DNA from 3 places in the Anaerosinus massiliensis genome. Region 2 is predicted to be linked to each of the others. Evidence: riboswitches for the same ligand, from Rfam matches in the RefSeq annotation. Region 2 holds a riboswitch; each other region holds the start of a gene.
The links. A riboswitch is a leader RNA that binds a small molecule or an ion and turns the genes downstream of it on or off. The one in region 2 is predicted to bind glycine.

Region 1 (10,824 bases), 490 kb from region 2:
AATTATGTCCAGAAAATGCAGTGGTATTAAAGGAAGGCATACTTTTGCGTCTGCTTCATCGTTTGGGGTGAACGCAGGCACTCATGGTATGTACGAAACGCATGATTTTGAATCGTAATATAAAAAGCTTGTTTTATATCTCTTAAATAAACTGAATTTATGAAAAGAAAATCCCAACTTTATTAGGTTAGTTGGGATTTTTTTTGTACATATTAAAATATAGCAATAGGATTAAAAATTATTTTATTTTTGAAAGTACATTTGAATTAAAAAGTAGTTTGCGTTATAATAATATTGTTAGAAAATTAGAACCTGGTACTAGTAACTGGTGATATTGTCGTTTAGGAGGTAGTTATGAATAACGAGTCAAAATCAAAAATAGTTGGACTAGGTGCATATTTGCCAAAGCGAAGATTAACAAATTATGATCTTGAAAAAATGGTGGATACAAGTGATGATTGGATCGTGCGTCGGACAGGTGTAAGAGAAAGACGTCTGGCAGCAAAAGACGAATTTGCCAGTGATTTAGCGATAAAAGCCGTTGCGCAATTGATAGAGAAATACAATGTTGAAATCGGTGATGTGGATATGGTGATCGTAACGACGTTTACACCAGATCATTTTACGCCGACGGTTTCTTCTTTGGTACAGGGGCATTTTGGGATAAAGAAAGCCGGGACGATGGATTTAAATGCTGCTTGCACAGGGTTTGTCTATGGTCTATGTGTAGCGGATTCATTAATTACAGCTGGTCATAGTAATAAAGTTCTAGTGATTGCTTCTGAGGTAGTATCTAAAGTAGTGGATTATTCTGATCGCAATACCTGTGTGCTTTTTGGTGATGCTGCAGTTGCTGTATTACTTGAAAGAACAAATGGAAAAGGCAATTTTCTTGCTTCTTATTTTACCTCAGATGGCAAGCAGGCACAGAATGTTACTTGCAGTAATTTAGCAGAGAAAATAAATAACCACGAGATTAAAAAAACGCGGTTATTTGAGCAAGAAGGAAAGCTCTTATATGAATATGTGATGAAAAATATTCCTGATGGTGTGAAAAATGTATTAGGGAAAAGTGGGCTGAGCTTTGATGATATCGCGTGGTTTGTTCCGCATAGTGCCAATTTACGTATGATAAAAGCGCTTTGTGATAGACTGGATTTTCCGCTGGAAAAAACTTTGATCAGTAATGAGTTTTATGGGAATACATCCTCGGCATCTATTCCGCTTGCAATGTGGATGGCACTAGAAGAAGGAAAAATCAAAGCAGGCGATAAAATGATACTATACGGATTCGGTGCCGGTCTGACACATGGTGGAGTTGTAATTGAGTGGTAGGAGTATAATAGGTGTATGTTTACGTTTACATCATGAATAAAATAGAATATAATAAGTATATACTAAATAAACCAAAAACGCCCTGCGTGAACAGGACGTTTCGGTTGAATACGAGGTTAGGTTAGCACTTTTAAGGTAAAAGCAAGTAGTGCTACTACCTTAATAAGTACCATGCCATCTATCTCAAGATCCAAATGGAACTTCATAAGGTTCACCTCCTTGTATTCAGTTTTAAGGACGTAGTTAGCGCTGCGTCCTTAATTATTATAATATAATATTGTTAATTTTTACAGCTCGGGCACCGAGCTGTTTTTTTATGAATGATTGACAGGGAAAGAATAAGTATGATTAAATGTTTAATAATATTTATTTTCCGTAAGAATTGAAAAACTGATTAGACGAGTGATAAAAATAAAGTATCTAATTTTTATCTAAGAGGAGTATAAGCGTGGAAAAACAAAGTCTTACTAAAATCTATATCATTTTATTACTAGTGCCCTTATTTTGGGGCGGGGCATTTGGTACCACAAAGCATGTTTTATCGGAGATCGCCCCGATGACGACATCCGCGCTCAGATTTATGCTTGCGGGTTTTCTTATGCTTGCATGGAGTGCTTGGCGCAAGGAGCTTGATTGGACTAGCATAAAAGAAAACTTTTTCAGTCTATTTGCCTTGGGGGCAACAGGTGTTTTTTCCTATAACTATTTTTTTGCTACGGGTCTGCAATATACATCAGCGATTACTGCGGCATTGATTATTGTCGTGAATCCTGTGTTTACCACATGCATTGCCAGTTTTTTTATGGGAGAGGCATGGAATTGGCGTACGTTAGTTGGAGCGGCAATATCGTTTATTGGTGTTTCCTTCGTCATTAGCAAAGGTGACTTGAGTATTTTGGTGGATATGTCGATTGGTACTGGTGAAGTATATTTATTTGGTTCGGTGGCAAGTTGGGTAATCTATACTTTGCTTGTAAAGAAAACTTCACGTACGATGGGAAATGGTGCAATGACTTCCGTATCAACCATGATGGGGGCTGTAATGTTGCTGTTGATTTCTATTGTAAAAGAAGATCAGTGGGGCAATGTCATGCATGTATCAAATCAAACGATGGTAGAGATTGTATATTTAGCTGTATGCAGTACAGTTTTTGCGTTCTTATTATTTAATTGGGGTGTGCAGCGTATTGGTGCGACGAAGGCAGCGGCTTATATTAACTTTACCCCGCTCAATGCGGCGTGGATTGCTGTCTTATTTTATGGAGAACAATTTTCAAGTTACCATTTGATTGGTATGGTGATAACGATTACGGGGGTATTAATTACTACGCGGAATAAAGTGCGACCCGTGGAATCTAATATGAAAGATATCGCTGTTTCGAAATCATAGAGGTCAAAATAAAAAATATTTATTTTATAAATACGTTATATTTGTAAATAAAAATTGTATACTTTAAACATAGGAAAATTCAATTGACATATATGGAACAACTTGTTAATATGAGCATAAGTATGAAAATTAAATAGACGATGGAATGATGGTTACAGGAGAGATCGTGAAATGCGACGCCGAAGGAGCAAGCGCTTTGTCAAACTCTCAGGCAAAAAGACCGTAACCGGACTGCACTCTGGAGAGAACGCTCACGTGATGAGCGTCACCGATGGGGAGCCTTTCTAGTTTAGGCAAAACTCTCAGGTACAACAGACAGAGACAAAGGTGGATTCGTCCGCCTTTGTCTCTGTCTTTATTTTTTACCCAACAATAAAAGATGGAGGAGAGGGATTATGACAGCATTACAAAAGACACCCTTATACGAGACTCATCTGGAACATGGCGGTAAAATCGTTGAATTTGGAGGTTGGCTGCTTCCCGTACAATATAGCGGGATCGTAGAAGAACATCGCGCTGTTAGAGAAAAGGCGGGACTATTTGATGTTTCCCATATGGGAGAGGTTCTTGTAAAAGGTAAGGACGCTTTAGTATTTTTGCAAAACGTAGTAACCAATGATGTAGCACGGCTTGTTTTGCATAAAATACTCTATACACCGATGTGTTATCAAGATGGTGGTATTGTGGATGATTTACTGATCTACAAACAGGCGGATGATGAATATTTATTGGTTATCAACGCCGCTAATATCGAGAAGGATTGGCAATGGCTGCTGGCAAACAAAGCGAATTTTGCTGTTGAGTTAACAAATTTATCCGCATGTACTGCACAATTAGCATTGCAAGGGCCTATGGCGCAAAAGATTTTGAGTGAATTAACAGATACGCCATTGGGAAGAATTGAATATTATTGGTTTTTACCAAAAGTCATAATTGCGGGGAAAGAAACGCTTGTATCAAGAACCGGGTATACAGGTGAGGATGGTTTCGAGATTTACTGCCAGAGTGAAGATGCCACTGCGCTGTGGGACGCGATTATGGACGCAGGAAAGCCTTATGGAATATTGCCGGCTGGATTAGGCGCGAGAGATACTTTGCGTTTCGAGGCTTGCCTGCCGTTATATGGACATGAATTATCCAAGGATATTTCACCGCTGGAAGCAGGCATTGGCATGTTTGTGAAATTAGATAAAGGTGCGTTTAACGGTAGAGATGCTTTGGCGGAGCAAAAGAAAGATGGCGTGAAACGCTGGATTGTTGGGGTTGTGATGAATGGTCGAGGCATTGCGCGGGCTGGATATCCGGTAATTGCTGAGGGCAGGTGTATTGGCACAGTTACGACAGGAAGCTATGCACCAACTATAGATAAGAATCTTGGTCTTGCTTTAGTAGATGTTGGATTTGCTAAGGTTGGTCAGCAATTTGATATAGAAATTCGCGGCAAGCATGTAGCTGCGCAGGTGATTCCTAAACCATTTTATAAAAGAGAGGGGAAATAAGGATGCATATTCCAGCAGAGCTAAAGTATTCCTGTGATCATGAATGGGTAAAAATTGAGGGGAATCGCGCAATTGTGGGCATTACCGATTATGCGCAGTCACAGCTTGGCGATGTCGTCTTTGTTGAAGTTCCGGAAGTTTATGTGGAGATTGCTGTTGGAGCGGGGTTTTCCGTCGTAGAATCCGTGAAAGCAGTATCTGATATCTATGCACCGTTGAGCGGTACGATCGTCGAGGTAAATGATGCGCTTGCTGATGCACCGGAGCTCATGAACGAGGATCCGTATGGTAAGGGCTGGCTGGCTGTAATTGAACTTGCCGATCAAAGCGAGTTAGACAATTTACTGAGCAGCGCAGCTTATGAAAAATTGCTGACGGAGGAAGATTAACATGGCTTGGAGCTATTTGCCTCATACTGATGAAGATCGCCATGCTATGCTTGCAGAAATCGGTGTGGAAGATACCGAAACATTATTTCGTGATATTCCGGAAACTTTACGATGTAAGCGTTCCTTAGATTTGCCGGCTGCACGATCGGAACCAGAGCTGGTAAGAACTTTGCAGAGCTTAGCAAAGCAAAACGCAAATCTGCAATCGTATACTTGCTTTTTGGGCGCAGGTGCATATGATCACTACATTCCGAGTGTCGTTGATCATGTCATCAGGCGTTCAGAGTTCTATACCGCTTATACACAATATCAGCCGGAAATCTCGCAGGGATATTTACAGGCATTATGGGAATATCAAACGATGATTTGTCAGTTAACCGGCATGGCAGTTTCGAATGCTTCTATGTATGACGGTGGTACTGCTTTAGCGGAAGCCGCGATGATGGCTTGTGGGGTTACGCGACGGCGTGAAATTTTGGTCGCCCGCACCGTACATCCAAATTATCGCGATGTGCTCCATACTTATGGCATGGATCGGGATGATAAAATAACGGAATTTGATTACATAGATGGCACGATTGATAAAGAAAAATGCGGGCAGCTGCTCAATAAAAATGTAGCGGCAGTGGTGATACAATCGCCAAATTTCTTTGGCTGTATTGAAGATATAAGAGAGATAGCGGCACTTGCACATGCACAGGGGGCACTGCTTATCGTAGCAGTAGATCCGATTTCCTTAGGACTGTTAGAAGCACCGGGCGTGCTTGGTGCAGATATTGTTGTTGGCGAAGGTCAGCCTTTAGGCTTGCCAGTTTCTTTTGGCGGTCCTTATTTAGGCTTTTTTGCAACGAGCGAAAAGTTGATGCGCAAGATGCCGGGGCGAATTGTCGGGCAAACGGTAGATCATGAAGGAAATCGTGGGTTTGTGCTGACTTTGCAGGCACGTGAGCAACATATTCGCAGAGAGAAGGCGACGTCCAATATCTGCTCGAATGAGGCCTTATGTGCTTTGACCGCAGCCGTGTATTTGAGTGCAGTGGGGAAAGAGGGCTTACAGCAGGTAGCCGCACTATCCTTGCAAAAAGCGCACTATGCGCAACGAGAATTAACGAAATTAAAAGGTGTGTGTACTGCCTTTGGGGCAAGTTATTTTAAGGAGTTTGTGATACAGTGTGCACACCCGATTCAGGAGATCAATGCTGCATTGCTGCAAGAAAACATCATTGGCGGGTTGGATTTGGGGCGGTATTATCCGGAACTTGAAAATTGTATGCTGCTTTGCGTAACAGAAAATAGAACACACGAAGATATCCATCGATTGGTAGAAAAATTGGGGGCGATCTTATGAGAAAAGCACAAGCCTTAATTTTTGAAACGAGTAAAACAGGTCGCTGTGCGATCGATTTGCCAAGCTGCGATGTGCCGGAAGAAGCGATCGATACACTGATTCCCAAAGAATTTCTTCGCGCGGAGCCTGCACCTCTGCCTGAACTTAGTCAGCTGGATTTAATGCGCCATTATACGGCGTTATCAGGGCGTAATTTTGGTGTGGATTCTGGATTTTATCCGTTGGGTTCGTGTACGATGAAATATAATCCGAAAGTCAATGAAGATGTTTGTCGGTATGCCGGTTTTGCTTCTTTACATCCTTTGCAACAGCCTGAAAGTGTGCAAGGTGCACTTAAAATCCTGTATGATATGCAGCAATATCTTGCCGAGATTGCGGGAATGGATGCGGTAACGATGCAACCAGTTGCCGGTGCGCATGGTGAATTGACAGGGCTTAAACTGATTTGCGCCTATCATCGATATCGAGGACAGGATCGGACGAAGGTGATCGTACCGGATTCGGCGCATGGTACCAATCCAGCTTCGGCTGCGGTATGCGGACTTGAAATTGTGGAAATCAAATCATGTGCAGATGGATCCATTGATGTAGATGCACTTCGAGCAGCCGTTGGTTCGGATACGGCGGCACTTATGCTGACGAATCCGAGTACGTTAGGTCTATTTGAAACGAAAATCAGTGAAATCGCTGATATCGTACATGAGGCAGGCGGACTTTTATATTATGATGGTGCGAATGCCAATGCGATTATGGGAATCGTCAGACCGGGAGATATGGGGTTTGATGTAGTGCATTTTAATTTACATAAGACTTTTGGCACACCACATGGCGGTGGCGGACCGGGGGCGGGCGCTGTTGGTGTCAAAAAGAGCTTGACTCCGTTTTTACCGGTGCCGATGATTACATGGGATGGCAGCCAGTATCTATTAGAGGAAAAACGACCGCTTTCAATTGGAAAGGTACATTCTTTTTATGGAAATTTTGGTGTGATTGTACGCGCGTATGCGTATATCCTTGCTTTGGGCGCAGAGGGTTTGCGGCAAGCCAGTCTGGATGCTGTCATGAATGCGAACTATTGTCAGCAAAAGTTAAAAGGCGCGTATGATGCACCGTTTGAGCGTTTCTGTATGCATGAATGTATTTTGACATCGAAAAAACAGCAGCAATATGGTTTACATACATTAGACCTTGCCAAACGTTTACTCGATTATGGCTATCATCCGCCAACGATTTATTTTCCGTTGATTGTTGAGGAAGCGATGATGATCGAGCCGACGGATACGGAAAGCAAGGAAACTCTGGATGCGTTTATCGACGTGATGCTGAAGATTGCCCAAGAGGCTGAAACGAATGCAGCCGAGATCCAAAGTGCACCGCATACAACGGTCGTTGGACGATTGGATGAAACGCTGGCCGCGCGAAAACCGGTGGTAAGATGGCGGGGATAATCTGTTTCAGCTATCCAAATCAGACAAAGTCGGTCAGTGTCACTGCGCAGGAATGCGCGCAGGATTGTGCGCATTGCGGGGGGCATTATCTAAAACAAATGCTGCCGATTTCGGCAATTGAGGCAAGCGATGCCAAAAGTTTTTTAATTAGTGGAGGCTGCGAAGCGGGCGGTCGTGTTCCAATTGGTGCGCATATGAAAGAATTGAAAGCAGCTAAGAAAGGCAGACGTTACAACCTTCATGTAGGCTTAATCAATCAAAAAGAAATTGATCAAATCGCGGAGATCGCAGATTTTGTTTCTTTTGATTTTGTAGGTGATCAGGAGACGATTCGTGAGGTATTCGGCTTGCAAAAAAATGTGGAAGATTATATGCACTGCTATCAGGCCCTTAGGCAGAAGGTCAACGTCATGCCGCATATTTGCATTGGACTGCATGGTGGCGAGATTAAAGGAGAATATAAGGCACTCGAACTTTTGCAAAAGCTCGGAATGGATGGCTTGACGTTCATCATTTTCACTCCTACGCGCGGTACGCAATATGCAGATCGTTTGCCGCCTAAAATGGAAGAGGTCGTCAAGTTACTAAAGTGGGCACGGCGAACTTGTCCGGAAATTCCTATCCACTTGGGCTGTATGCGTCCAGGTGGACGTTATCGGAATGAGATTGACCAATGGGCAGTAAAAATCGGTTTGGATACGATTGTGAATCCTACGCCCAAAGCAGTAGAATTGGCGAAAACATTGGGGCTGACAATTCATCGCAGTGAGGAGTGCTGTGTATTATGAATGTTTGGAAGTTATCGGCGGGGACGGCGTGTGTGATCGGTAAGAAAAAAATGAAGGCAAAAGATTTGCCGACCACTGCGTATATTATGCTCGGAGAAAAGTGTAAAAATCATTGTCGATTTTGTGCGCAGTCGCAGGAAAGCACTGCACGAACCAATCTGCTTTCCCGGATCACCTGGCCGTCTGTTGCTTGTGAAGAGGCGGTGCAGGGGATTGCAAGTGAACATCAGGCAGGCAGGATCAAACGTGCTTGTTTGCAGATTGTTGACAGTGAGCATAGCTGGGGTGAAACGATGCAAGCTTTAGATGCACTGCATCATCACAGTAAAATTCCGATTTGTGTTTCGAGTCATTTGGATACCGTAGAACAGGCAAAAGAACTTGTGGAAAACGGTGCGCAAAGAATTTGTATTGCGCTCGATGCGGCTACACCGGAAGTATATGAGAAAGTGAAAACAGGGGATTGGTCTGCGAAATGGAACTTGCTATGTGCATGTGCAAAAGCATTGCCGGGGCGTGTTACGACACATCTTATCGTAGGCTTGGGTGAAACCGAGCAAGAGATGACTGAGAGAATTTTGCGCTGTATCGAGCGGGGCATTTGCGTTGGTTTATTTGCTTTCACTCCAATTCGTGGCACAGCTTTAGCCGATGCGTTGCCGCCAACGATTGGGCAATATCGGCGGATACAAATTGCACATGCAATACTAAAACATGGTGATAAGCAAGATCGAATTGTATATCAAAATGGCCGAATCACTGCATTCCAGTTGCCAATTGCAAAATTATTGCAGGTGCTAAAGAATGGGCAGGCCTTTCAAACCAGTGGTTGCGCGGATTGTAACCGTCCCTACTATAATGAACGGCCTGGCGGAGTACTTTATAACTATCCGCGACCGCTCACCCAGACCGAAGTAGAGCAGGCGATTGCAGAGAGTGAGATTGTGAGGGGAGAGGCGTATGAAGTGGCGCGTCATACATAGCGGCATTGCAGATGCTGCAACCAATATGGCGGTAGACGAAGCGATTTTATCCGCCCACATTGCCGGTAAAGTACCGCCAACCCTTAGGTTTTATGGTTGGCAACCTGCCGCTGTGAGTTTAGGTTACTTTCAACGTGCAATGTCAGAAATTGATTTAACAAAATGCAAAGAGGCAAACATTGATGTAGTGCGCAGATTGACCGGCGGCAGAGCCGTACTGCATGATGCGGAATTGACCTATAGTATTGTGGTTCATGAAGATGCACCGCATATTCCAAAAACAATTACAGCTTCTTATTGCTATTTAAGTAAAGGCTTGCTCGTTGGTCTCGAAAAACTTGGCATTACAGCAGAAATGACCGTGCCAACGGCGGCATATGGGCAGAAAAAAAAGCAGGCTGTATCAGCGGCTTGTTTTGATGCACCCTCCTATTACGAACTTACCGTAGCAGGACGGAAGCTTGTAGGTAGCGCGCAGGTTCGGAAAAACGGCGTTATTTTACAACATGGTTCGTTACTATTGCGATTTTCTGCTGAGAAATTTGTAGATGTATTAAAGAATATGACGCCGGAGAAAAAGGTGCAGATGATAGAGCTATTAAATTGCAGAGCTACTTCCATTGAAGAAATTCTGAAACGACCCATTACTTGGCAAGAGGTATGCAGACCTATGCCGGAAGCTTTTGCAACCGCTTTAGATATAGATTTGGTGGAAGACCAGCTTACAGCAGAAGAAACGGATATTTGCAATCAGCTTGCAGCAGAAAAATACAGTCAGGATGCCTGGAATAGACAGCGTTGATAAGAAAACAGCGGGGAGGAAGGAATATGCGATATGACGTAGCTGTCGTTGGTGGCGGGCCGGGAGGCTATGTTGCAGCCATACGAGCGGCACAGCTGGGCGGCAAGGTTCTGCTGGTTGAAAAAGATCAATTGGGCGGCGTTTGTTTGCAGCACGGTTGCATCCCAACCAAAACTTTATTAAACAGTGCGCAAAAATGGCAGGAGCTTAAAATTTGTGCGGAATTTGGGCTGAAGGCAGAGCAGATCAGTTTTAATTTTGCAGCAGTCATGGAGCGGAAAAATCAAGTGATTCATCAGATGCAAAGCGGAATTGCTCAGCTGATCAAAAGCAATCAGATTGACTGCATCACGGGTACGGCAAAATTTCAAAGTGCAAATCGGTTATGCGTAGAGCAGGCAGAAGGCGAGATAAACTATGAGGCGAACAAGATGATCATTGCGACGGGATCGCAGCCAATGCGTTTGCCGATTGCGGGAATGGATTTGCCCGGCGTCATCGACAGCAATCAATTGCTCGCAATGACGCAGCTCCCTAAAAGTATGCTCGTGATGGGGGCTGGCGCAGTAGGGATTGAATTTGCGGCAATATTGCAGGCGTTTGGTTGTGAAGTTACCGTGGTCGAATTATTGCCAACGATTTTACCGAGTGCAGATCAGGATATCATCAAACGCGCAGGATTGTTGCTGCGTAAGCAGGGTATCAGGATGATGACAAAAAGCAAAGTGCTGCAGATTGAAGAAAGCGAAGCTGGTATGAATGTCAGTTTAGATACTGACAAGGGCATGCAGCAAATTGTTGTTGAAAAAGTGTTAGCGGCGACTGGACGCCAAGCTGTGACC
Region 2 (10,824 bases):
TATAATAAAACGAATCTTAAAATAGAGGGAAGATGAAAAGATGAAAAAAATAGTTTTTATCAGACACGGCGAAAGTGTCTGGAATAAGAAAAATTTATTTACTGGCTGGACCGATGTTGATCTGACAGAAAAAGGAGTTGCTGATGCCAGAAATGCCGGCAAGATTTTACGGCAGGGAGGGTTTTTATTTTACATAGCATATACATCTTCACTAAAACGGGCGATTAAAACCTTACATCATGTTTTGGATACAATGGATTTGTTATGGATTACTGAGTATAAAACGTGGGTACTCAATGAACGGCATTATGGTGCTTTACAGGGGCTGAATAAGGCGGAAACTGCTGAGAAATATGGTGCTGATCAGGTGAAAATCTGGCGTAGAAGCTATGATGTGAAACCGCCGCAATTAGATGAGGAAAAAGCACAAGAACAGGCGCAAGAAGAAAAATATAGAAACGTTTCTCCTGCATTATTGCCAAGAGGGGAAAATCTCAAAGAAACAGTGACGCGTGTTGTTCCGTTTTGGCAGGATACGATTGTTCCCTTGCTGCAGCAAGATAAAAAGATTATTATTGCTGCGCACGGCAATAGTCTGCGAGCTTTAGTGAAATATATTGATAAGGTACCGGATGACGAGATTGTCAACTTGGAGATACCGACAGGCGTTCCCTTGGTTTATGAATTTGATGATGAATTGCAGCCATTGAAACATTATTATCTGCAAAACAGTGTTCAATAGACGAGCAAAATCTAGCATAAAGTTCGTCTTAAAAATAAATAGATTGACAAATATGTATAGAATATATTAGATTTAAATTATGCAGACTAGCATTATATTTCTCATGTTCTATGAAAAGGAGGCGTTATTATGGCTAAAAATTTGGAGATTTACAGATGTTCTGATTGTGGGTATATGTTAGAGGTTGTTGATTCGAGGAAAAAGAATGCCGAATCTCATACGCATACGTGTGATGACGCGATAAGTTGTTGTGGGAAAGCAATGGAATTGTTGGAAGCCAATACTGTAGAGGCTTCAGCAGAAAAACATCTGCCTGTGGCTGCTTTTGAGGAAGACCATAAATTGGTTGTGAAAGTTGGCAGTGTTCCGCACCCAATGATTGCTGAACATTATATTCAATGGGTTTGTCTTGTTTATGGTGAAACTACACAAAGAATTAAGCTTGAAGCTGGTCAAGCGCCAGAGGCAACTTTCAGTGTAGGCGACGTGAATGAGGTAGATATATATGAATATTGCAATCTGCACGGTCTTTGGAAAAGCACCATTAAAAAATAGTAGAAAATATAGGTCGTTCGTAACTAGAGCGTTAAAAGAACGAATTATAATTTAGATAGGGTTATCTGATCATAGAGCATGTACAAAATTCGAGAATGACTTGAATTGTATATGCTCTATTTGTTTATTTTTAGTACAGCTCACATATCTAAAATAGGTTTGGTAAAACTATAGATATCAACCGATTGGAGGAATGAAAAATGAATGAGAAATATCAAGCAGCGGATGGCTTAGATTCATCAATGCCGGATAAACATGAGGTTGCTAAAGAGCTGGGAATACCACTCGATCAAGGCTATAATGGAGATTTGACGACCAAAGATGTGGGGCGAATTGGCGGTAGAATGGGCGGCAAGATTGGCGGACAAAAGGTAAGAAAGATGATCCAAGCAGCAGAAGCCGAGATGGCAAAAGAGGATATGCATTAGAATTTGGATGCGGTTTACTTTGTTTGATACGTTCATTATAAAAACTAGGGCATGTGCATGATGCAAGAACAACTTGGAATGCGCATACTCTAGTTTTTTTTTTATGGTTGATTCATAATAGAGATGGACAAGACATAAACATCTTAAAGTCTACGATAAGAATAGGTGTAAATTTGGAATGTTTTGTTTACGCTTGGAAAGATGCTATTCCATTATATGGAACGTTTTATTTCCAGTGATGTAAGTCTATTATGTTTTTATTGCTTTTAAAGGTTGGCACATAATTTGCGTTAATTATAGGATAGATAAAAGCTATAAAATTGAATTGATGCGGAGGTTTGTTTCATGCATATTGGCTTAGTGAAAGAAATGAAGAATGATGTGTATTGGTTTAGCTTAATCAGGAAGAAAGTATTTTATCAAATAAGATCGTAAAAATATTCAGTTTTAGTTTTTAAAATAAGAATTCAAAAAATTCACAAAATAAATCGGTTTATATCTTCGAGTGTTTATGATCAGCAAAAGAACATGGAGGTATTTTTATATGAGTCTAAAAACTACGCAAAAGACAGATAGTCATTTAAGTGCAGATTTAGGGTTAGTTACCGCATTATCATTGGTTGTAGGTATGGTTTTAGGCGCTGGGGCATTTATGAAGCCTCCTGCTGTACTTGCAGTGACAGGCGATACAAATTTAGCGTTGGCGGCTTGGGCTGTTGGTGGTTTATTGTCAATGGCTGGTGGTTTATCTTTATGTGAATTGGGTGTTTTGTTTCCTCGGACGGGCGGTGTTTTTGTTTATTTGGAAGAATTGTACGGAGCTAAGGTTGCGTTTTTATTTGGCTGGATGTTAAGTATTATTTTTGGACCAGCACTTGTAGGCGCATTAACCGGATATTTTAGCTCGGTTTTTTGTTTGTTATTTAATGTTTCCACGCAGTATGCACCAGTTGTTGGTGCTGGAGCACTGGGATTTATTGCTTTCGTAAATTCAATTAATGTGAAAGCATCTGGATATTTGCAGACAACGGCTACTTTTTGTAAGCTACTTCCTGTTTTATTATTAATAACTTTTGGATTGCTTAAAGGAAATGGGCAGGTCGCGTTATTCAGTTCTGCTGCATCAGGAGTAGCTGCGACAGCACCATTTTCCGTTGCAGTATTAGCTACCTTGTTCGCTTATGATGGCTGGGCGCAGGTCGCATCCGTTGCTGGAGAAATGAAGAACCCTGGGAAAGTACTGCCTAGAGCCATTATTGGCGGATTAACCTTTTTACTCATTGTATATTTAAGTATCAATACAGCCTTCTTCAAAATTTTTGGGGTTGAGCAGATGATCGCATTAGGGCATGATGCTTCTGCCGTAGCTGCACAGCAGATGTTTGGTGTTTTTGGCGGCAACTTGATTGCTGTAGGCATCATGGTTTCTATTTTGGGTGGGCTCAATGGTTATATCATGACGATCTCCCGTAATATTTATGTAATGGGAGAACGGGGTCTGGTTTTGGGATCAGGTTTTTTACGCAAAATTGATGCGGATAGCAAGGCACCGGTAAATGCGATGCTTGTGCTGGTTTTCTGCTCGTTCATTTATTATCGGATGCTGGATGCGGATAAGCTTTCAGATATTGCGATGTTTTCAATTTGGATTTTTTATTTATTAACCTTTTTGGGTGTGTTTATTGCGCGTAAAAAATTTCCCGATGCACCGCGTTCTTATAAAGTGCCGCTGTATCCTATCACTCCATTGATTGCCTCGGCTGGAGCTGTTTATGTAATCTATGGTATGTTGAGTGCACATTTTTGGAATGGGATCATCTCGATTGTTTTAACTTTATCTGGTTTACCGATGTATTATTATTTAAAAAATAAAAATAGAGCGAGTTCGTTTTTGGAAAAATGGAAAACTTGTTATATTGTCGGTGCAAGTGTGATCTGTATATTGGGATTGCTGACGGTGTCAACTCGATTTATTGATACGCGGGAAGAATTGCGTGTTGCAGTAGATCCTACGTTTGCTCCGTTTGCTTATGAAGAAAATAGCGGACGGATGGCGGGCTTCGATATTGAGCTTATGAACAAATTGGCAGATAAGGTGGGCGTTAAGGTAACTTATCAAGTTACGCCATTCAATAATATTTTTAATACGATGCGGAATGGATATGCTGATTTGGCTATATCTTCTTTAACGATTACGCCGGAGCGCAAAGAGGATGTTATTTTTACGAATCCATACATAGAGAAAAGTGGATTTGGTTTGTTGGTAAAAAAAGAATCCAATCTGCATAATATCCAAGATTTAAGAGGCAAGACGGTTGGTGTACAGCGCGGTTCAACAAGTGAAATTTTTGTGCAGCGATATCATAATTTCAAAGTACAATTTTTCAATTCCAATATCGATATGAGTACTGCTTTTAATCAAGGGCAAATCGATGCGATCATTTTTGATCGGTTGATATTAGAACATTTTATGGCGAAGGGGATCATTGAGGATGGTGCTATCGTAGAAATGCTCAATCAGGAAGATTATGCGATTGCTTTGACGAAAAAGTATAAATCAATCGGGGACAAGATGAATGAAGCTTTGGAAGAAATGAAGAAAAACGGGGAATTGGATGCTTTATATCAAAAATGGATAGAAGGATAATGACATCCATAGGTTGACTAAAAACTTACTCCAACTGCTATTGAAATGCAGTTGGAGTTTTTTTTATGGTCTGTATAATGTTATAATGATAAAAAGATTATACAATGAAGTTATGCAACTGTTTGTACTTCATAATATGAGGCAGAAAGAAGGTTTTTATCATACGTAGTATTATATTTGATGTGGATGGCACTTTATGGGACACGACAGAAGTTGTGGCAGGGGCTTGGAATAAAGCAATTTCAGAAGTTGGCGGTACGAAGGCAGTTGTAAGTGCTGCTGTATTGAAGAAAGAATTTGGCAAGACGATGAGGGTGATTGCCGATAACTTATTTTATGATGCTGATGAAACAACGAAAAAACTGTTAATGGAAAAATGCTGTATCCATGAACATGAATTTATAGAAGAAAATACGGCAAATCTTTTGTTCTCAGATGTAGTAGAAACGATAAAAAAACTTTCTGAAACTCATCGTTTATTCATTGTGAGTAATTGTCAGGCTGGCTATATTGAACTGTTCATGAAAAAGGCAGGAATTGAAGACTATATTGAAGACTGGGAATGCTTTGGTAATACAGGTAAGGGAAAAGGCGATAATATTACGTGTTTGATGAAAAGGAATAAGTTAACCGATGCTGTATATGTTGGTGATACGCAGGGAGATTATGAAGCGACGCAAATAGCGCAAATTCCATTTATCTTTGTAAAGTATGGCTTCGGGCATGTGAAAGATTGTGAAAGGTCTATCGATACAATCACAGATTTATTATCTTTGGCAGAATGATAATAAATCTGATTTAGAATTTGATTTGTAACTTGTCTTTGAGAGTTGAGTTAAATTAATCTCGGCAATAATTTTAATGATATAGGGCATTCTATGAATTTTTGCAAATATCTTGTAATTGTAAAAAGATGCATAGTAGAAATTTATATAAAAAGAGCGGATATGGATGCTTTAATTAGAGTTTCCATATCCGCTCTTTTCGTTTTTATTTTATGCTAGTTTGGCGGACTAAAGAGTACAGTAAACGGTGACAAATAACATGTAAAAGAATTCTATGCCGTTTATCATAAAATAATGTTTTGCATTTGGTTATCATGATGAATTAAAAAAAATACAGGAAAATTGGCTGACTATGTCGAATTAAGTTATAATATTTGCTTATTTCCATAAATTGTATAAATGAAAAAGTTGCTAACTTGCCAGGATAGACTGTGGTGTATTTTTTGAAATTTTGTTCTAATGGATGACGAGTCATCAGATAAAATATAGATAGGTGGTGCAAAATGACTTCTAATCAATCGATAAATAAAAAAATAGTTGAACAAAAAATAGAATATTTAGTACCTGGAATGGAACTGGCGCAGGATATATGTGCAACGAATGGATCCATACTAGCCAGTGAGAATACAATTATTAATAAATCTCTTATTGAAAAACTACAAAATTGGGATATTGAAAAAGTAGCTATCGTTGCAGAAATGACAGAGAATCCATTGGCTGACCTTGAAGTTGAGCAATTTTTAAATAGCTATAATCAATCCGTGACCGTTGTACAGCAGGCCTTTGATAATATCCGTCAAACAAAAGAAGTTCCAATTGAGGCATTTGCACAAACTGCAGATGAAATTGTGGATAATATATCGGATAACAGCAGCCTTGTTGATCAGATGTATAACTTGCCTAAATGTGATGATTATACGTTTCGACATAGTGTCAATGTCAGTGCCATTGCAGCACTAATTGCTACATGGCTGAAGTACCCACAGGAAAGTATCAGTGCGATTGCGTTGGCTGGACTTTTGCACGATGTAGGAAAATCTCAGCTGCCGACGGAAATTTTGAATAAACCGTATAAACTTCCTCCGCAGGATTATGCTTTATACCAGACCCATACAGCAATTGGCTATGATTTGGCAAGTAAAATACCCAATGTAGCGCAAAGTATTCTAGCAGGCATCTTGGACCATCATGAACGGGAAGATGGATCGGGGTATCCAAAGGGCTTGAAAGCCGATGACATCCATCCTTATGCGAAAATTATCGCTGTGGCGGATATGTTTGATGAAGCTCTGACCATTAATTGTGATACACCTGGTGTGGTTAGTCCGTATGCAAGCTTAAGTAAAATACGCGAGGAAATACATAGAATCGATGCAAAAGCTGGGATTATCTTTATGGATAATATGATGAATTTTCTCTCGGGAAATCGAGTTGTACTTAGTAATCATCAGGAGGGACGCGTCGTTTTTGTCAATAAAGATAAACCGTCTCATTCCATCATACAGCAGGATGATGGTACGGTAATCAATTTAGCAGAGAAAGAAGATGTTTGTATTCATCATGTTGTGAAGTGAATACAAACATCTTGAAAATCTACAATTGATGGATGAATCTTTATTAAAAATGTCGTTCAATCAAATTTTCAGCATGTTGAAAGAAATCATGCAGGACTTGTAATTCATGGTCATTGAGACCATCGATATAATCGAATAACGGGCGATCATATTTTTTATGGTATGCATCGTGTAGTTTATACGCTTGCGCTCCTTTTTCTGTTAAAAAGAGGCGCAGGCGTTTTTTATGGGCAATGTCTTCTTCTTTTGTTAAAAAGCCTCGTTCTTCTAATTTACGGATTGTTTTTGCGACAACGGCACGGGTGATATTGAATTTTCTAGCCATTTCAGAAATGAAAATACCCGGATCATCGCCTACCAGTTTAAGCATATGAATTTCACCGCGGTAAAAAGTCATATCTTCTGAACCAAAATTTAATACGTGCGTCTTACCATTCGCAATTTGTTCAGTTAGTTGGATGAAATGATGGATCACTTGATTTCTTTTGTCGCTCATGCTAGACTCCTTCTGTAAAATTTTCCGGGCATGTCTTTGAATATGCCGCCTGTGGTTCCGTTTTGTACACAGGTGAAACCTTGACGTAAGAGGGCCGATTCAATCGTCGGTCTTGTCAGTAAGATATCCAAACCGTCCAGGTGACTGGAGAGCCAGCCTAAAATGACTTCCGGCGGAGATTGATAATCCGCACTTACCGTATGTGATACAAGGTATAGATATCCGTTAGGTGACAGCGCGTGATAAAGTTTATTTAATAGTTTATCTGGATCACCGCCCGAAAAATCTAAAATACCGGATGCAATGATAAGGTCATATTCACCGCCGAGTTCATCTACATTAAAATCGCCGGCAATGACCTTGATAGATTCTGTGAGATTGTGTTGTTCAATCAGGGTTTGGGGCAATTTGGCTACACTGGGATGCTCGAATATCACCCCCTGGCATCCGGGAAACGCTGAAACAGTCTCTATTGCTAAAATACCGTTTCCGCCGCCAAGATCTAAAATTTTTTTTGGAGCACCGTCTTTGTATAGTTCGGAAAGTGCAGCAAGTAGTGCTTGTACGCGTCCTGTATACATTTCAGGAATACTGACGCGTGCTGATTCATAAAAGTCATAGACGTTTACGCCGCTATTGTCCGTAATGATTTGCGCATCTGCTCCGGTTTGTATTCGATCGTCTAGGTTGGCAAGCGACATCATTTTTTCTCGGAATAAAAGATGTTCACCGAGATAGAGCGGACTATTTTCATTCAGAAATTCGTTGCTTTCCTTCGTATTGCGGTATTTATTTTCATGCTTTTCCAGCAGACCAATGCAAGCTAAGGCGTTTAGATAGAAGGAAAGGTTGCGTTCGTTCAGGTTTGTCTTTTTTGCCAGTGAATTTGCTGTTTCTAAGTTCTCGAGTGCGGAGAAAATGCGAAGCCGAAGCGCAGATAAAAAAAGTTCTGTTGCACGCTTTTGATGCAGCATTTTGTAATAAATTTGCGGATTTCCTTGAGGATGTATCATTTTTTCACTCCTTTATTTTGTTCTATTTATGTATGCCAAGTATACAATGTGATTATTATGTATGTCAAGCATACATGGTGAAATTTTTCTTAAAAAGTAGATGGCGATGATTCGTATTGGAAAATATTTAATGATTGCTATTTAGAAAAATAGGTGTTAAAATACATATCGTATGTTATTAATTTCATATTGAACTTCGTATGAAGATAATGGGAGAGAGATTTTATAATCCGCCGAAGATGTTATGCTTTCAGGCAAAAGGACCGTTATTGGACGAAACTCTGGAGAGCCTCAATTGAGCACCGAAGGAGCAAGCTGATTTAATTTAAATTAGTGAATCTCTCAGGTAAAAGGACAGAGCAGACAAACTGTTTATTTTGAGGTCAAATTTTATATTTGACCTCTTTATGCATTTTTTGAGGCCAGATTTTTATATTTGGCCTCTTTCTGTATTTTTAGAGAAAGTTTTTAGTATTTTGTACGATCTGCTGATTGTGCAATGTGTTATCGTATAACGTTACAGAGTGAATGTACAGCTTGGACCTGGCACATACGGGGGAAATCGTAAGAATTGGAAAGGTGGAGTCGATATGTCGGAAAACCAAAATTTATCGAGAGGATTAAAAAATCGCCATGTGCAATTGTTGGCGATTGGTGGAGCAATCGGTACAGGATTGTTCTTAGGATCGGGCAGATCCATACACTTGGCGGGGCCCTCTATTTTATTTGCCTATATGATTACTGGTGTTATTTGTTTTTTTGTAATGCGGGCGCTTGGGGAATTATTGCTTTCTAATTTGAAGTATCATTCTTTTGTCGATTTTGTTCGTGAGTATATGGGAAATGGAGCGGCATTTATTACAGGATGGACCTATTGGTTTTGTTGGATTTCATTGGCGATGGCTGATGTAACTGCTGCCGGACTCTATATAGAGTATTGGTTTCCCAATATCGCACAGTGGGTTCCGAGTTTGATCATTCTCATGATTTTACTGATTATGAATCTTACGGCAGTAAAGTTATTCGGTGAGATGGAATTTTGGTTTGCTTTAATTAAAGTGGTAGCGATTATGTCATTGATTGTCATCGGGACATTTATGATTATCAAAGGATTTTCTACGGATGCAGGTGTATCCAGCTTTACAAATCTCTGGAGTTATGGCGGGTGGATTCCAAATGGAATCAGCGGATTTATTCTCTCTTTCCAAATGGTTGTATTTGCATTTACAGGGATTGAATTGGTCGGCTTAACTGCTGGTGAAACTGAAAATCCAGAACGTGTAATTCCAAAGGCAATCAACAATATACCAATTAGAATCATTATCTTTTATATCGGAGCACTTCTCGTTATTATGAGTATCTATCCATGGACTTCAATTAGTCCGGATAAGAGCCCATTTGTGCAGGTCTTTTCTGCAGTAGGAATCGCGGCAGCCGCAACGATTGTAAATTTCGTTGTATTAACTTCAGCTGCATCTGCTTGTAATAGTGGAATTTTCAGTACAGGTCGTTTAGTGTATTCTCTGTCGAAAGAAGACAATGCACCAGCGTCCATGAAAAAATTAACTGCGAACCAAGTCCCGGCAAATGCAACAATATTTTCAACAATTGTTGTTTTGATTGCGGTTATTTTGCAATATATTATGCCGGAAGGTGTGTTTGTACTCATTACGAGTATATCAACGTTTTGCTTCATTTTTATTTGGGGTATTATTACGGTTTGCCATCTAAAATATCGCAAGCAGAATCCTGAACTTGCCGCAAGAAGTAAATTCAAAATGCCGTTGTATCCACTCATGAATTATGTAATTTTAGCATTTTTTGCTTTCGTTTTAGTGACGTTAGCATTGAATGAAGAAACTCGTATTGCTTTGTTTGTAACGCCAGTCTGGTTTATCATGCTTGGGGTGATTTACAAGGTTTTTAAAGCAAGAGCGAAAGAGGAAGTTAAGACTAGTTTTATTACAAGATAATATAATAGCTTTGTTCAAAATTAGTATTGGCTTTAATTCATTTCAACCTGCTTGCGAGTAGGCTTGATATGGGCATAGCTAGCTTATTTTGTAGCGAAAATATGAATCGATAGGTGGTTAATAAAAAGTTAGATTCGTAAATTAAATTGGTAAAAATTTACTACAAAAACAAACATTTTTTATAGAGTCTCTTATTGTTAGTGTGCGTTTTTAGATATATACTATATTTATGCTTAAATGCTTCTTACAAAAAGTGTGGAAGCATTTATAATTTTATATCAGGAAAGAAAGAGACTGAATGAGAAAACTATTAATTTTTTGTATGGGAATTACCATTGGTATATTTGTTGCGGTCAATGTACTTGGTCTGATGATGGGCGAATTTATTTATCGCGAATTAACATCGCCGCATTTATATCAAAACTTATTTAATTTACAGGATAATTCTAAGAATATCGAAAAAATTGCCAATGCAGAAAAAAAGTATGAATGGGAAAAGGTCAGTTTGACTTCACCGCATGGTTATGCAATACGTGGTACGTATATTCCAGCAAAACGACCATCAAAGCAAACGATTCTTTTTTTGCACGGACTTTTCCAAAACCGCTCAG
Region 3 (10,824 bases), 2.0 Mb from region 2:
GCTGGCAAGGTTATCGGTATGCAGAGTGCTAGCACTGCGGACGAAAATCTTGAAGCAGATGCAAAAATGAAAGCAGCGATTAAAGAGGTAAAAAAATATCCGGATTGTATTTCTGCGATGATGGATTTAGAAAATGGTCGTGTTGATGCGATTATTACGGATGAAATTGTAGGCCGTTATTACATGGGCAAAAACAAGGATAAATTTATTGCTTTAGAAAAAGCAGTTGGTCCTGTAGGTGATTTTGGTATTGGCTATCGTAAAGATGACACTGCATTACAAGGGGAAATTCAAAAAGTATTGGATGAAATGAAAAAAGACGGTACGACTGCGAAGATTTCTATAACGTGGTTTGGGAAAGATATTACAAAATAGTGCCTTTTAAAACAAACTATGGACAGATAGGTCGCGGGTCGGCGATAAGTGGAATGATATCGTTTTTATCTATTGAACTAAATCATTATTTTGTTGATTGTCTGTGATTTTATTTATAAAATCTGTATATTGGGTTAAATCGGTGGTCGTCCTTTTGTCATTGCCACAAAAGAACCAAAAAGGCTAGGCCTCACACCTCCAAAATACTTGAAAAATTACCGACTTACTAAAATCCGTAAACTCGCTTTGCTCAGACAAACGGATTTCTTAACGTAAGTCGGTAATTTTTCATCCTTCGGAACGTATTTTTCCGGAAAGGCCGGGAACGAAACCCTTGGAGACCGCAGTAAAGTTTCAAGGGATGGTAAACTGAATTTTAAAAGGGAGTTTTATCATGGAAAAAATCATTGGCATGGTGGTACCGATGCTCGATGGTATCGTTGTCACATTACAGATATTTTTTATCACGCTGGCGCTGTCACTGCCACTCGGATTGCTTTTGGCACTTGCTAGAATTTCTGGCTGGCGGCCGGTCAGCTTTCTTGTAGAGGTTTATATTTGGTTAATGCGTGGAACACCGCTGATGTTGCAATTATTATTTGTTTATTTTGCATTGCCTTCTCTGGGCATTCTATTGCCTGATTTTGCAGCGGCGTTATTGGCTTTTACGCTAAATTATGCGGCGTATTTTGCTGAAATTTTTCGAGCGGGTATTCAATCGATTGAACGCGGGCAATATGAGGCGTCGAAAGCTTTGGGCATGACGTATGTGCAAACGATGCGTCGTATTATCATTCCACAGATGATCAAACGTGTTTTACCGCCGATCAGCAATGAAACGATTACACTCGTAAAAGATACATCGTTGATTTACATTTTAGCAATGAACGATTTGCTGCGCGTTGCCAGAACGATTGTGCAGCGTGAATTTGATATGACGCCATTTGTGATTGCGGGCGTATTTTATTTAATTATGACTTTTGTATTAACGTGGATTTTCAATAAATTAGAGGCACATTACGCAAAATATGATGAGTAAGGAAGGAGGGAAGGACATGCATGAAGCAATGATTGAATTAAAAGATATTCACAAAAGTTTTCATAAATTAGAAGTGCTGAAGGGGATTCATTTAGAAATTAAACGTGGTGAGGTCGTGGCGATCATTGGGCCTTCCGGTTCGGGGAAAAGTACATTGCTCCGTTGTTTGAATCGTTTAGAGACAATTGACAAAGGCTCCATTATCGTACAGGGGGAGACTTTGGTAGAAGATGTAGATGGCATATGTCAATATGCAAATGATTTAAAATCTCGTGCGATATGCGCAAAAATGGGAATGGTATTTCAGCATTTTAATTTATTTCCGCATATGACGGTGCTTGAAAATTTGATTGAAGCACCGATTTTAGTCAAGGGCATGAAGAGAGAAGAGATCGTACCGATTGCTGAGGAATTATTAAAAAAAGTTGGTTTGCTGGATAAAAAAGATTGTTATCCATCCAGATTATCCGGTGGTCAGAAACAACGTGTTGCGATCGCCAGGGCACTGGCGATGAATCCGGCAATTATGTTATTTGATGAACCGACCTCGGCACTCGATCCGGAACTTACAGGAGAGGTATTAAAAGCAATGCGAAGACTTGCTGAAGAGCATATGACAATGATTGTTGTAACACATGAAATGGCATTTGCTCGAGAAGTTGCACAGAAAGTAATTTTTATGGCGGACGGCGATATCATTGAGGCAGGAACGCCAGAAGAAATCTTTGTGCATCCTAAGCAAGAAAGAACAAAGGCATTTTTAAAAAATATGCTATAAATAGGTGCAGCGTGTTGATAAACTATGGACAGATAGGCAGCGGGTTGGCGATAAGCACTCATCTGCGTCGTTACAGCAAGGTACTGCTCGTCGACGTACAGAAGTACGACTCCTTCACATCCCCTTACTGTGCCTAGCATCTGAGCACTTCTCACCAACCGGCAACCTATCTTCGTACTAGTTTATAAGTGGTACGGATTTCGTTATTTTCTAAGTTATCAGCATAAATATATGATTTGCCTACAGTTTAAATGCAATGATCCAATTTTTGAGATCATTGCATTTTTCTTTGTGGATCAAATCTTTTTATGTTGATAGTATTGCAAAAAAATAAACATTGTTTTATAATAGTGTTCATTCGAGTGTTTCAGACAATTACATATGTATACCGGATGAAGTCTACGGAAGAGCGGCAATTTAGCCCACCGAAGGAGTAACACTCTCAGGTACTCAAAATTTTTGAGTAGAACCGTAAATGGACGGGACTCTGGAGAGTACCCTTAAATGGGTCGCCGAAGGTGAAAACAGACAGTGAAAATTGTTTGCAAATCTCTCAGGCAAAAGGACAGAGACAAATGGTAGCAATTAAGTATACAGGATGCATGTATTCTTTATTTCTTGTGCTATTATTTTGCCGTAAGTTTCTTAGTAAATACAGAGTCAAATCAAAACGATTTGACTCTTTTTATTTCTAAGGCGTGAACTACCCTTCTTTGTTTCAATTGCAAATGGATTGTTTCTGAAATGCAGGATAAAATGTTGGTTTGATTGGAAAAGAGGGGGCGTTTATTTATGAGAAACAAAAGTAAAAAAGCGGTATGGATGTGGATGATGGTGACGTTGCTGCTTATGAGCGTAATGTCTGGTTGCGGTGGCGGAGATTCTAATAAAATTAAAATCGGTTTATTAAATGAGATGACTGGCGGCGCTGCAACATTGGGGACATCATCTGCCAACGGGGCAAATTTGGCAATTAAGGAAGCCAATGCGAATGGCGGCGTTTTGGGCAAACAAATAGAATCTGTTGCGGCAGATAATAAATCTGAACCAGCAGAAGCTGCAAATGCTATGACAAAATTGATCAATCAGGATAAAGTGGTTGCGGTTACAGGTACATTCTCAAGTTCGAATGCAATCGCTGCTGCAAGTGTCGCTGAAGCTGCGAAAGTACCTTATCTTGCTTCCGGTGCGACCAATCCAAAAGTAACAGTGGATGAAAAAACCGGCAAAGTGAACGACTATGTTTTCCGCGTATGTTTTATTGATCCATTTCAAGGTACAGTTGCTGCGAATTTTGTTTTTGATCATTTAAAATTGAAAAAAGCGGTTATGTTGATTGATAATAGCAGTGATTATAGTAAAGGGCTTGGTGATTTCTTCAAAAAGGCTTACACGGCAAAAGGCGGAGAAATTTTAGGTGAAGAAGCTTATTTACAGAAAGATCAAGATTTTAAAACCATATTAACGAAGATAAAAAGCTTAAATGCAGAAGTTATCTATATCCCTGGCTATTATGAAGAGGTTGGGAAGATTGTAAAGCAGGCACGTGAGCTTGGGATTGAAGCGGTGATGATTGGCGGCGATGGTTGGGATTCTCCTAAACTAGCGGAGATTGCCGGAAATCGTGCACTGAATCAAACGTATTTTACAAATCATTATTCTGTAGATGCAGATGATGCTAAAGCAAAAGCGTTTGTTGAGGCTTATACCAAAGAATATGGTCAAAAACCAGATGCTTTGGCTGTACTTGGATATGATGCGGCACGTGTACTGATTGACGCGATGAAAAGAGCAAACAGTGCGGAACCGGAAAAAATTCGTGAAGCACTGGCTGCAACAACCAATTTCGATGCAATTAGTGGTGAAACGACAATCAATGCGACGCATGATGCGGTGAAAAGTGCAGTGATTATTGAAATGAAAGATGGAAAGCAAGTATTCAATACGAGTGTAAAGCCTTAAAGGCATGTTGCATGCTCCTGTGTATTTTCATACAGGTATAATGTACGTTGTATACATCATCTATTTTACAAAAAAGTATTGCATAAGAAAAAAACATCGATTATAATAACATTATTCTAAGAGATAGATAATCAAATAAGAACAGCAGGATTATTTTCGACATCGAAAATAGCAATGAAAGCTATTCAGAGTCAAACCATAGATTGTGGTTTGACTCTTTTTTATTTTATAAATCTATCTTGCAGAAGAGGATTCTACGCATGGTCATCCATTGAAAATAGAAGGGGGTATTGTAACTATGAATTTTAGCAAGAAGAAACTTTTAGCGATTTTTATTGGTACTTGTTTGACTGCAACAGCATTAGCAGGTTGTGGTGGCGGCTCTGATGCGAAAGATATCAAAATTGGTATGGTTGCAGAAATGACGGGGGGCAGTGCTACGTATGGTACATCACTTGTAAATGGAGCCAAATTGGCGATCAAAGAGAAAAACGCAAAAGGCGGTGTACTTGGTAAACAAGTTTCAACTGTAATTGCAGATAACAAAAGTGAACCGTCTGAATCAGCAAATGCGATGACAAAAATTATCAATCAGGATAAAGCGATTGCTGTGACGGGGATTTTTACAAGTTCCAGTGCGATTGCAGCTTCTAGTGTAGCAGAAGCAAGTAAAATACCTTTCCTTACAGTTGGTGCAACGAATCCTAAAGTAACGGTAGGCGATGACGGAAAAGTAAAAGATTATACGTTCCGCGTATGTTTTATTGACCCATTCCAAGGCACTGTTGGAGCAAATTTCGTCTTGGATGAATTAAAACTCAAAAAAACTGTGATGTTAATTGATAACAGCAGTGACTATAGTAAAGGCTTGGCATCTTTCTTTAAAAAGGCTTACACTGAAAAAGGTGGAGAAATTGTAGGTGAAGAAGCGTATCTACAAAAAGACCAAGACTTTAAAACCATCTTAACCAAGATTAAGACGATGGGAGCAGACGTAATTTATGTACCTGGCTATTATGAAGAGGTTGGCAAAATTATTAAACAAGCACGTGAAATTGGGCTGAATCTGCCTATCGTTGGTGGTGATGGCTGGGATTCTCCTAAACTTGTTGAGATTGCCGGCGGTGAAGCGCTGAATAATACATTCTTTACGAATCATTATTCTGTAGATGATCCAAATCCAGTATCTAAAGCTTTTGTGGATGCTTATATGAAAGAATATGGTCAAAAACCAGATGCACCGGCTGTTCTTGGCTATGATGCGATGAACGTTATGATGGATGCAATTGAACGAGCAAAAAGCACAGAGGCAAATAAAATTCGCGAAGCTTTGGCAGCAACTAAGGATTATCAAGCAATCACTGGCTCTACGACTTTAAATGAAACACACGATGCCGTAAAAGGTGCTGCAATTATAGAATTTAAAGATGGTAAACAATTATACCGTGCAACGGTAAATCCGTAATTTAAGAAAGTTTTTTATTTATGAATCTCCCTGATTAAAACCATAAAAAGAAGCAAGACAAAGGGACGGTGGAAATGTCTTAAAAAAGACAGAACCACCGTCCCTTTGTCTTGCTCGGTTATAAACCGAATAACTTTCTAAATTGATTTGGCGTAAAGCCATGTACTTTTTTGAAACTGGCGATGAATTGACTGCAGTTTTTATAACCAATTGCCGTCGCTATATTTTTGATGCTCAAATCATCTTTTGACAATAGCCGCATGGCTTCTTTCATTTTTTCTTGCCGCACATATACATCCATGGTTACTCCAAAGGTTTTTTTAAAGCACTGACGCAGCTTGGTTGCCCCCATATTGGCAACGGCTGTAAGTTGCTTAGTCGATGGAGGATTTAGCAGGTTTTCATCCAACGCGTCCTTGACTAAAAGCATATATTTCTTATTTTGATATGTGACATAATGGCGGCGTTCTTCTTTCAGTTGTCTTTTCCAAAACCATTCATAACGGATATTTCTTATAATCAATGACAGTAATTCGCCGATTTTGTTCTCATAATATAATAATGGTACACTAGCAATTCTTAAAGCAAATTTTAGCTGCTCAAATAGCAGTACAATGTCTGGTGTATTATACTGGGGAAACTGCCAGCTATCATAATCCGTAAAGTTGTAAGATGTTTCTGTTGGCTTATCTCGTAAATGGTTATCAATCCATTCATCAAACAGCCAGATGCTGGTAAACCAAATTGGTGCTTCCGTATCAAATACAATTTTAAATGGTTGCCTTCCGGTCTGTACCATATGAATACCAGGTTTCAGTCGCCGTGCTTTCTTTCCGGGCTCGAAAATGGTTATTACACCACTTGCTACAGCACACAGCCATCTCCCTTTTTGCCTAATATCATATTCTCTGATCATAGGTTTCAGCAAAGTTATAAATGCGTTGGTAACGAATAATCCGGGAGAAGGATGTGCTTCCATGAGCCAACTGTCACCATGTTCTGGCGGTAAACGATATTCAATAACATTATTCTGCTCAATCTTTATGCAATCTAACTGGGCGGCTAATTCTGCATTGCCCATCGAGTATTCATTCGTTGTCACGGTGACCTTCCTTTCTAAATTGCGAGACCTTGATGCTAAATTCACGAAAATCTTCTCTGTATTATAACATGAAATAGGTTTTTAAATAACCGATAGTATACTGCCAATTACCACTAGAATACGGTTCTAAATCGCAAAAATAGTCCTATTCATCCTTTAATAAATGATAACAATTCTCATTTTGTGGGCGCTAATTGACTTTTTATACCCTGAAAGAAGTACTGTTGCTGCCAATTGACGCTGTAAAAAAGCATTGCTATAATAGTGCCAGGTTAATTTTACACGTGTTAAACCGAGTAAAACTAGCTGTCACTAGTGAATTTAATAGGTATTTTTATTATATATTTTCATTGTTTGGCCAGCAATGAGAATCACCCTGATGAATGAGGAGTCAAAACTATGAGAAAACTATCATCTTTTACCAGAAAAAGACTGCTGTATGTCTTGGTAGGCAGTGGTCTGATCTGGCAATGGCCATATGCTGCCGCTGCTGAGGAGGCAAATGATCCTCAGGTAGATGTGCGTGAGACCGCTGTCTCGCAGATTGAATTCACTTTAGAGGGGATGGAGGTTACAGCGGATAAGGAAACTCCCGTCAAAGGTCATGTCGCTAAATACAACAATGTTGGCACTAAGACGAATGCAGCACTTATCAATATACCGCAGTCCGTTAGTGTTGTTACTCGTGAACAGATGGATGCCCGTGGTGCGACAAATCTTACACAGGCGTTAGAATACAATGCCGGTGTCACTTCCAACCAGCAAGGAACCGATTACCGATGGAATTCAAGCCTGGTAAGAGGGTTTAACGTTGATAGACGTGTTGATGGCTTGCAGTTGGTAACAAATCAGTTTGCCTTGTGGGATTTTGAACAATATGGGCTTGAACAAGTTGCAGTACTGCGTGGTCCAGCTTCAACCCTCTATGGCAGCAATGCCCCCGGAGGAATGTTTAATTTGGTGAGCAAACGCCCGAAAGCAGACCAAGTGAATGAGATACAGATACAAGGTGGCAATGACGATTATCGCAGCGTTGCTTTGGATATTGGCGGGAAAATTGACGGGCACGACAATCTGACTTTTCGATTGACAGGGCTGACTCGCGAGCAGGATTTGCCTGTAGACTATAGCAGCTTCAAACGAAAGTTTATTGCGCCTTCTTTGGCTTGGAACATTGATCCGGATACCACCATTACTTTTCAGACCCATTATTTAAAGGATGAAATGAAAGGTTCTGATGAAGGAAATTCTCTTTACCGTCCTAACAGTGATTTTTATGGACGCTCCGGCAGGTTGTTTTTAGGACAACCCGGTTATACGGGGTATCAACGAGAACAATATTATTACGGCTATCTCTTGGATCATCGGTTGGATGATACCTGGTCCTTTCATCAGAACTTTCGCTATGGTAAAACTAACACCGTTTATAATATGAATTGGGCCACTCTTCAGAGCGATAAACACACGGTTACGTTTGATCCTCTTATCTATGATGACACTGCTACATCCTATCAGCTGGATACTTATGGAGAAGCAAAATGGAAAAACGGCACAATCAGTCATCAGGCCATCGTTGGTATCGACTATCGGCATGGGAAACTTACAAATCGGTACGGTGCGGGCGGCAGCATTCCGGCTGTTGATCTCGATGATTTGCATTATGGAACATCGTGGCTTGCTCCTGAAACGGCTGTAACTTACAAAGGCAAAGTCAAGCAAACCGGTATCTATCTTCAGGATCAGATCGATTTTGGTGAAAAGTGGTCGGCTACGCTGAACGGACGTAAAGACTGGTATAAACAAAATGGTGTAAATCCTCAAAATGGAGCAATCACTGAGATTGATCAGGATGCCTTTACAGGAAGAGCCGGACTTGTCTATCACGCAACTAAAGAATTATCTCCCTATATCAGCTATGCGAAATCCTTCGAACCCCAATCCGGGAGAGATCGCAGTAGTCAGCCATTTGTACCGACTACAGGACAGCAATATGAAGTAGGTATACAATACGAACCAGTAAATATGGATGCTCGTTTTACAGTAGCACTCTTTGATCTTCGTCAGCAGAATGTGTTGACAGCCGATCCTATAGATACAAATTTTAGCATTCAAACGGGCGAAATTGCATCAAAAGGATTGGAATTAGAGGCAAATATGGTGGCTTTCAAAGATTTGCGACTAACTGCATCTTATACGATACTCGACAATAAAATTACGAAGAGTACCGATGCAGCTGCGATTGGTAGGCGCACGGCAGGTGTCTCAAAGCATACGGCTGCTTTATGGCTGGACACAGCAAAAGATAAGCAAATACAGTCTGGATGGAATGCTGGCATCGGTGTACGCTACATTGGTTCTCGTTATAATACTGACAATTCACTGAAACTCAACGGTGTTTGGCTGGCCGATGCTTCGATCCGTTACAACACTACGGACTGGCAATACCAGCTTAATGTACGTAATTTATTTGATAAATTTTATGAAGCTTCTGCCTTTGACAACACCCGGACATTCCAGGGAGAGCAACGAACTCTCATTCTGACAGCAACACGATATTGGTAAGGCAATGTATAAACAAGAAATCGGTTTCACAGAATTTTGGTGTGTATCGCGCTAAGAAGACAAACATATATAATATACTAATTTTAATCTGCTGCTTAACTATAGGCGGCAGATTTTTTAGATGATAGGATAAAGGTGAAAACTACTATGTCGTGCAACGGTGAATCTGTAATTTAGAATTAATTTTATACATTAAATATTTTCTGCAAATAAAAACTTCCTTAAAGGTAAATGTTTTAGAATATAGGTATAACCTGTAAGGAATTTTAACATCAATTCTAAAATATATTGACAATGATTCTCATCTACGCTATATTATAAACAAGATGTGTATTAAATCAGAAAAAGTAAAGTACTGCTATCCTTCGTTGGTTGCGGTAATGTTTAAGAAAGCCTGGAGCTTCATTACGTAATTAAGTTATGTATGGAGCTCTTTTTATTTTGCGAAAATGGAAAAATGAGGGAGAGTGATTTGCGTGTTGGGATATGATAGACTTGTGCAAGATATATGGCATGAGTCTCACGAGGATTTGTGTCCTGTCCGATGTGTTTTTTGTAATAGTTTGTTGTTTCGCGGAATCGTAGAAAAGGTCGAAATCAAGTGCCCAAAATGTGGGACAATTCAGCTTTTAAACCATAAGGGAGATAGTCGGATTCAAAAGCGAAATTCGCCGAGACGACAGTTAGATAAATCTGGCGATATTCAAAATCGTATGGTTACGGATAGTGCCGGTAGACTGGTTGAGATCCCAAGTCATCCACGTCGGGTGGTTATTTTAAATTCATCTAATTTAGGATTGTATGTTGCAACTGGCGGTATGCCGATTGGCAGGGGGACAAGTGATCGGTTGCCGGCCATATTAGAAGATAAAGTTAAGGATATTCCAGAAGTAGGGATACCGGAAAATCCTGACCTTAAGCGTATTGTCGAGATGAAACCAGATTTAGTTATTGGTATGGCATTTCCGACATATCGATCATTAGCAGCTGTTTTAGAAAGAAAAGGAATTCCAACTATATTACAAACATTTTCTAATTATGCAAGTGTTTTGGAAGGATTATGTTTTTATGGTGAATTAAATGGCACAGAAAAAATAGCGGAAAAAAAGATTGGTGTGATTGAAAAACATCGACAACAATTAATTGAACAAATTGGTGAGCAACCTTCGCCAAGAGTGCTGGTTGTTTGGTCTATTGACGGCGAATTATATGCAGCACTTTCTACAAGTTTTGTTGGCGATATGGTAAAAAGATTGGGCGGCGTCAATGTATTTGATTTAATCACAATTAAAGATGAAAAATTAGCATATGCTCCGCTGGATTTTGAGACGATTACAGAAATTCAAATTGATGTTATTTTATTTGTCGATCATCATTTGAGTGGAGGGGAAAATCAAAAGAATACATCACTCCTGCATTCACCATGGCAGAAACTAAATACGCTGCAGAAAAATAGACGCATATATAAACTCCCGTATTCTTTATTTGCAGTCAATCCTGGTATTCAGATGGAAAAAGCATTGAGTGTATTAGCCGCTTTT

Region 1: it holds a riboswitch for glycine, as region 2 does, so the genes downstream of both, gcvT (glycine cleavage system aminomethyltransferase GcvT) here and BN6559_RS14925 (amino acid permease) in region 2, are expected to answer to the same signal.
Region 3: it holds a riboswitch for glycine, as region 2 does, so the genes downstream of both, BN6559_RS05885 (ABC transporter substrate-binding protein) here and BN6559_RS14925 (amino acid permease) in region 2, are expected to answer to the same signal.

Annotation. Positions count from the first base shown of each region.
Region 1 covers NZ_LT575483.1:2,622,232-2,633,055, forward strand. Annotated here, with positions in the region: gene BN6559_RS12635 (DUF362 domain-containing protein) at 1-71, shown strand, start outside; gene BN6559_RS12640 (ketoacyl-ACP synthase III) at 355-1,335, shown strand; gene BN6559_RS12645 (DMT family transporter) at 1,784-2,725, shown strand; glycine riboswitch at 2,871-2,958, shown strand; gene gcvT (glycine cleavage system aminomethyltransferase GcvT) at 3,121-4,224, shown strand; gene gcvH (glycine cleavage system protein GcvH) at 4,227-4,613, shown strand; gene gcvPA (aminomethyl-transferring glycine dehydrogenase subunit GcvPA) at 4,615-5,961, shown strand; gene gcvPB (aminomethyl-transferring glycine dehydrogenase subunit GcvPB) at 5,958-7,409, shown strand; gene BN6559_RS12670 (radical SAM protein) at 7,397-8,197, shown strand; gene BN6559_RS12675 (radical SAM protein) at 8,194-9,180, shown strand; gene BN6559_RS12680 (lipoate--protein ligase family protein) at 9,158-9,982, shown strand; gene lpdA (dihydrolipoyl dehydrogenase) at 10,009-10,824, shown strand, end outside.
Region 2 covers NZ_LT575483.1:3,108,190-3,119,013, forward strand. Annotated here, with positions in the region: gene gpmA (2,3-diphosphoglycerate-dependent phosphoglycerate mutase) at 41-742, shown strand; gene BN6559_RS14890 (desulfoferrodoxin family protein) at 872-1,297, shown strand; gene BN6559_RS14895 (alpha/beta-type small acid-soluble spore protein) at 1,498-1,725, shown strand; gene BN6559_RS14900 (amino acid permease) at 2,270-4,372, shown strand; gene BN6559_RS14905 (HAD family hydrolase) at 4,543-5,157, shown strand; gene BN6559_RS14910 (HD-GYP domain-containing protein) at 5,661-6,731, shown strand; gene BN6559_RS14915 (MarR family winged helix-turn-helix transcriptional regulator) at 6,775-7,227, opposite strand; gene BN6559_RS14920 (methyltransferase) at 7,224-8,240, opposite strand; glycine riboswitch at 8,441-8,516, shown strand; glycine riboswitch at 8,520-8,600, shown strand; gene BN6559_RS14925 (amino acid permease) at 8,831-10,213, shown strand; gene BN6559_RS14930 (alpha/beta hydrolase) at 10,512-10,824, shown strand, end outside.
Region 3 covers NZ_LT575483.1:1,155,535-1,166,358, reverse strand. Annotated here, with positions in the region: gene BN6559_RS05900 (amino acid ABC transporter substrate-binding protein) at 1-375, shown strand, start outside; gene BN6559_RS05895 (amino acid ABC transporter permease) at 770-1,414, shown strand; gene BN6559_RS05890 (amino acid ABC transporter ATP-binding protein) at 1,431-2,192, shown strand; glycine riboswitch at 2,670-2,771, shown strand; gene BN6559_RS05885 (ABC transporter substrate-binding protein) at 2,985-4,154, shown strand; gene BN6559_RS05880 (ABC transporter substrate-binding protein) at 4,453-5,619, shown strand; gene BN6559_RS05875 (helix-turn-helix domain-containing protein) at 5,738-6,721, opposite strand; gene BN6559_RS05870 (TonB-dependent siderophore receptor) at 7,121-9,283, shown strand; gene BN6559_RS05865 (ABC transporter substrate-binding protein) at 9,760-10,824, shown strand, end outside.